Regions from separate parts of the Thermoanaerobacterium sp. PSU-2 genome, predicted to be linked through region 1. Evidence: predicted binding sites of a transcription regulator. Region 1 holds the regulator's gene; the other holds the start of a gene.
What was found. The regulator HrcA, encoded in region 1, represses chaperone genes, less so after heat shock. The targets are predictions, from matches to a motif close to ATTAGCACTCANNNNNNNTGAGTGCTAAT.
Positions count from the first base shown of each region.

Region 1 (3,218 bases):
TACCACTTGTAGCCAATACTTCGAATACCCCATCGCCTATCTCAAGTATAGATACATCGAATGTACCACCGCCTAAATCGTACACCATTATCTTCTGATTGCCTTGCTTGTCAAGCCCATATGCCAATGAAGCCGCAGTAGGCTCGTTTATAATCCTCTTTACATCAAGTCCTGCTATCCTACCTGCATCTTTGGTTGCCTGCCTTTGGCTGTCATTGAAATACGCAGGAACTGTTATTACAGCTTCTGTAACCTTCTCTCCTAAGTACGCTTCAGCATCAGCTTTTAATTTCTGCAGTATCATTGCTGAAATCTCTTGCGGTGTATAACTCTTTCCATCAATAGTTACTTTGTAGTCAGAACCCATATGTCTTTTTATAGACATAACTGTCCTTTCAGGGTTTGTAATAGCCTGCCTTTTTGCGACTTGGCCTACTAATCTTTCACCTTCTTTTGTAAATGCTACAACAGATGGAGTTGTCCTGGCCCCCTCTGAGTTTGGTATGACTACCGGCTGTCCTCCTTCCATCACAGCTACGCACGAAAAAGTTGTGCCAAGATCAATTCCTATAATTTTTCCCATAATCTATTCCTCCTATTCCTATACTTTATTTTGCTACTTTGACCATACTCGGTCTTATTACTTTATTATTAAACATGTATCCTTTTTGAAAAACTTCAATTATTTCATTTTCCTTCTTATCCTCTACCTCTTCCTGCATAACAGCATGATGTTTGTATGGATCAAAGATTTGACCTAAAGACTCTATCTCTTTAACACCCAGTTTTTCCAAAACACCTTTAAACTGCCTGTATATTAAATTGACACCTTCTTTAAAGGAAGCTATTTCTTCACTGTCACCATGAGATGCTTCGAGAGCTCTCTCAAAATTATCTACAACAGGCAGTATTTCCAAGATTACTTGTTCTTTGCCATACTCAACAAGATCAGCTTTTTCTTTTTCTGTCCTTTTTCTGTAATTTTCAAACTCTGCTTTTAATCTTTGAGCCATCTCTAAGTATTCATTTGCTTCGTCTTCTTTCTGCTTAAGCTTATTTTTCAATTCTTCAATTTCTCCTTCATTGTTTTTTTCTTCATTTTGATCGGAATTTTCCGTCCCAATGCTACCTTCATTATCATCTTGAGGTCGGTTAGCATCGGATGTATTGTCTTTTAAGTCTTCTTCTAAATTGCTTTTATTTACCATCGTATCTTTTTCTCTGTCCAATTGTTTCACCTCTTATTTTCTTGATATATATATGATAAGACTTTCGACAATTCATTTGACATATTATTTATTTCGTTTATAAGCCTTTTGTAATTCATCCTTGTAGGTCCAATAATGCCAAAAGTTCCTACAATCTCGCCATTTATCTTATAAGTAGATTTGATTATGCTTAAGTCCCACATCTCTTCAAACTTGCTTTCACTGCCAATAGTAACATCGATGGAATCATCTAAAGGCTCCAACACTGAATTCATAATGTCTTTATTGTCAATCAGATCGAAAAACATCTTAGCTTTTAACAGATCCTTGTACTCAGGAAAGTTGAGAATATTTGAAATACCTTCCGAATACAAGTCTGTTTCATCCATTTGCTTTAAACCATTTATGATAGTATCTGTAATCTTATCTATGATTCCAATAGCACTGCCAGACTCTTTTTTTATCTCATCTCTCAACGTCTGATTCATTTCTCTTTTTCTTTTTCCTATCATTTTATTGTTGATTAGATTGTTTAAAAACTCAAACAAATTATTGTCAATGTTGTCCTTTAAGCTTATCAAATAGTTTTTCATGATGCCTGATTCTGTCATAACAAGAAGTATCAATTTGTTTGCATCAACAGGCAATATCTGTATTCGCTTAATCGTGTTTTCATCAATTCGAGGCATTTTAACCACTATAGTATGGTTAGTAACGGTAGATAATAGCCTGGCATATTTTTTCACTATATCATCTATCTCAGCAAACACCTCATCAATTGTCTCTACTTCATCGTCACGACTTTCATTCAAATAGTGCTCTAATATATTATTAACGTAAAATCTGTATCCTTTGTCAGATGGTATTCTACCTGCAGATGTATGAGGCTGTTCAAGATACCCCATCTCCTCAAGGTCAGCCATCTCATTTCTGATCGTTGCTGAACTTACACCAAGGTTATACCGTTTTGCGATTGTCCGAGATCCAATTGGTTCTGCCGTCAAAATATAGTCATTAATCACAGCTTCTAAAATTTTTTTCTTCCTATCATCTAACGGCATATTCACCACCCCAAGTTCTATTGTTAGCACTCTTAGCTTGAGAGTGCTAATCACGATTTAAAAATACCACTATTGTGGATATTTGTCAATACTTTAAAACAAAAAATCCTCAAACACATTATTGGATATATCCACACCTTTTGATGTTAATTTAAGGACATCTCCTTCTTTAACTAATAAGCCTAATTCCATATTTTTATAAATAGCATCTTTAAACACAGAAAACATGCTTTTCCCAAATCTCTCTTTAAAGTCATTATCATTTACTCCATCCATCATCCTAAGGCCTAAAAACATAAACTCAGACATTTGATCTTCTAAAGACAGTTCATCAACATCGTCAACCGCATGTCCATCATTATTAATCACGTCTATGTACTTTCTAACATTTTTTATATTGCCAAATCGCTTATTTCCTACAAATGAATACGCCCCAGGTCCAAAGCCCAGATAATGCAAATCCAACCAATACAGCTTGTTGTGTCGGCATTCAAATCCAGGCAATGCGTAATTCGAAATTTCATAATGTCTGTATCCACTATTCTCTAAAAGCTCTGCACCATAGTGGAACATCATCAATTCGTATTCATCATCAGCAGGCTTAACTTCATTTCTTTCATACATATCGTAAAGCATCGTTCCTTTTTCTAATATAAGTCCATAACAAGAAATGTGTGATGGCTTTAATGCGATTACGTTTGTCAATGTTTCTTTAAAATCTTCAAAAGTCTGATTTGGCAGCGCATACATTATATCTATATTTATGTTGTCAAAATATTTAGATGCCAAACCATAATTTTCAATAAAATCACTTACCGTGTGTATCCTTCCTATAGCTTTTAACAAATTGTTTTGCCAAGACTGCAAACCTATGCTTATTCTATTTACACCTGCTTTTTTATATGACTTAAGTTTTTCTTCATCTATTAAGCCAGGATTTAATTCAATG
Region 1 covers NZ_MSQD01000006.1:58,590-61,807, forward strand. The annotation lists gene dnaK (molecular chaperone DnaK) at 1-583, opposite strand, end outside; gene grpE (nucleotide exchange factor GrpE) at 609-1,208, opposite strand; gene hrcA (heat-inducible transcriptional repressor HrcA) at 1,235-2,269, opposite strand; gene hemW (radical SAM family heme chaperone HemW) at 2,363-3,218, opposite strand, start outside.

Region 2 (3,218 bases), on a different contig from region 1:
TTTTCAGAAGAATATGCAAAGAAAATGAACGAAAGATTTCCGGTGGCAATAGCGGAGGTTAAAAACCCGTTCCCATACCGAACACGGAAGTGAAGCCCTCCAGCGCCGATGGTACTGATTTCTCGGGAGAGTAGGTCGCTGCCGGATAATATATTCCTCAGTAGCTCAATGGTGGAGCAACCGGCTGTTAACCGGTAGGTTGTAGGTTCGAGCCCTACCTGAGGAGCCATTTTTGTATTTAAAAAAGAATATTTTGCGGATGTGGCTCAGTGGTAGAGCATCGGCTTCCCAAGCCGAGGACCGCGGGTTCGAATCCCGTCATCCGCTCCAGTGATATCAAGATTCCAGTCAATGGGATCTTTTTTATTTTATCTTATTTGTTGATTTTTTTTATTAAGTATTTTTTAAATATGCCTTTTTAATTTCATGTCTTAAAAGATGCGGGACAAAATATAATGTTATTAGAAATATTTATTTAGGGGGATTTTATTATGGATGTTTACGACGTGTCGTTGATACCTTTGATAATAGGTTTGGTAGAGGTAGTAAAACAAATTGGCTTACCTAAAAAATATTCAGCATTGATTTCGTTGATATTTGGAATAGCTTTAGGAATACTTTACATAGCTCCCGGCGATATTTTAAAAGGAATACTACTGGGAACTGCCATGGGTCTTGGAGCATCTGGCCTTTATAGCACTACAAAAAATACAGTAGAGGCCATAAAAAAATAACCACAAAAGGTGTATGAGTGCTTCATACACTTTTTTTCTATTGATTTTTGTTTTACTTTTGTATAACCTATCTATAAGCGGCTTAATTTATTAAAGGAGATGTTTTTATGTTCAGTGGAAAAGTTGTCGTTGTTACAGGTGGTTCTGGAGGCATTGGTTCATCTATATGTAAAGAAGTAGCAAAATTAGGTGGATGTGTGGCAATTCATTACAATACAGATTACGATAGTGCATGTAGTTTAAAGAATTATATAAAAAGTAACTTAGGATATGCAGATGTATTTAAAGCAGACATTAGAAATAGAGAAGAAGTAGAAACGATGATGAAAAATGTAGTTGATAGATTTGGTCGCATAGATTATTTGGTCAACAATGCTGGTGTTTCACAAATTAAGCCTTTTATGGATGTATCAGCAGAAGATTGGAGATACATGATGGATGTGAATTTAAATGGCATGTTTAATTGTACGCAAAGCGCTTTAAAGTACATGTTAAAAAGTAAAAAAGGTGCTATTGTGAATGTTTCATCCATGTGGGGAATATACGGCGCATCTTGTGAAGTGCCATATTCTGCTTCAAAGGGTGCTATTATAGCTTTTACAAAAGCATTGGCAAAAGAATTGGGACCATCAAATATAAGAGTTAATTGTGTTGCACCTGGGGTAATCGAAACAGACATGAATAAAGACTTGTCAGATGATACACTTAAATATCTGTCGACAAGAACTTCTCTCGAAAGGCTTGGGATGCCAGATGAAGTCGCTAAGGCAGTGGTTTTTTTGCTATCGGATCAATCTTCATTTATAACAGGTCAAGTATTGACTGTAGATGGAGGTTTTGTATAAAGTCTTTTAACGTTTACAATCCTTTGACCCTCTTGACTTATGGAATTAAAAGGATTATAATTTTAATTGTTAGCAGCCGTTTATATAGAGTGCTAATACTACTGATGTATCTTCACATTTAACTCACATTGTACTTTGATTGCGACACGTTTATAAATTCTAATTGTTAAACAAAAACTAAATATTGACGAAGGGGGAATTCGAATGAAAGCATTATTGCTGGCAGGAGGATTAGGTACAAGGCTAAGACCTCTGACGAATTTTCTTCCTAAACCTATGGTACCAATAATGGGTAGACCATTATTAGAATCTACCATTTTAAGACTTAAGAATCAAGGTGTAGACGAAGTTGTAATAAGCACATGCTATAAATCTAATCATATTGAGAATTATTTTAAAAATGGTGAAAAATTAGGGGTAAAAGTTTCATTCATCAAAGAAGACATACCGCTGGGAACAGGCGGAGCTATAAAAAATGCTGAGGAATTTTTCGACGATACTTTCTTAGTGCTAAATTCAGATATTATATGTGATATCGATATTAGAAGTCTTGTGGAGCATCACAAGTCAAAAAAAGCATTAGCTACTATTGCAATGACTAAAGTAGAGGATCCCTCGCAATACGGCGTGATAGAATATGACGATAATGATTACATTACAGCGTTTAAAGAAAAACCAAAACCATACGAGACTAATTCAAAATGGATAAATGCAGGAATATACGTGTTTGAACCGCAGCTATTAAATGAAATCCCCAAAGATGAAGTGGTATCGATAGAAAGGGATACATATCCAAAACTTTTATCAAAAGGTTATAAAATGGCTGCGTATAGGTATGACGGGTATTGGATAGACATAGGAACAATTGAAAAGTACAAAAAAGTCCACTTTGACATATTAAAAAAGTATTGCAAATACGTTGACATAAATGATCATGATACTAAGCGTAGAAAAATCACAATCGATAATTCTGTAAAAATTGTTGAGCCTGTTTTTATAGGAAGTAACGTCAAAATAGATGCCAAAGCAGAGATAGGTCCGTATGCGATTATAGGCGATAATACGCGTATAGGTCCTAACAGCATCATAAGACACAGTGTTTTATGGGACAATGTCAAAGTCAAAGGAAATGTAAATTTGATAAATGCTGTCGTAGCTTCAAATAGCGTGATAGATGGCATGAGGAAAATTGAAGATGAAGTTTATGCAAATGACATTAACGATTATGCTGTAAGTTGATGGAGGTGTTATGAATGGTAAAGAATAAAGAAATAAACATTTCGTTTTTGAGTACATTTCCGCCGAGAGAATGCGGCATAGCTACATTTACACAAGATTTGGTAAATGAGCTTAAAGATATTAAAATTATAAATGAACCAAAAGTGATTGCGATAGACGATAAAGAATATGATTATGGTGATGATGTTATTTATAGGCTTAAGCAACACGACCGAAATAGCTATTTAGAACTTGCGAATAAATTAAATGATTCATTAATTGATTTGTTAGTCATCGAGCATGAATATGGAATTTACGGCGGTGAGTGGGGCGAATATATTTTAGACCTTGTAGACAATTTAAAAGTGCCTTATGTCGTAACTCTTCATACGATATTGTCTAACCCACTTGATAAGCAAAA
Region 2 covers NZ_MSQD01000026.1:9,107-12,324, reverse strand. The annotation lists rRNA gene rrf (5S ribosomal RNA) at 39-147, shown strand; tRNA gene BVF91_RS12820 (tRNA-Asn) at 155-229, shown strand; tRNA gene BVF91_RS12815 (tRNA-Gly) at 256-330, shown strand; gene BVF91_RS12810 (hypothetical protein) at 492-734, shown strand; gene ymfI (elongation factor P 5-aminopentanone reductase) at 842-1,579, shown strand; gene BVF91_RS12800 (nucleotidyltransferase family protein) at 1,784-2,818, shown strand; gene BVF91_RS12795 (glycosyltransferase family 4 protein) at 2,833-3,218, shown strand, end outside.
Region 2: the regulator HrcA is predicted to act here: its motif matches at 1,648-1,676, upstream of BVF91_RS12800 (nucleotidyltransferase family protein).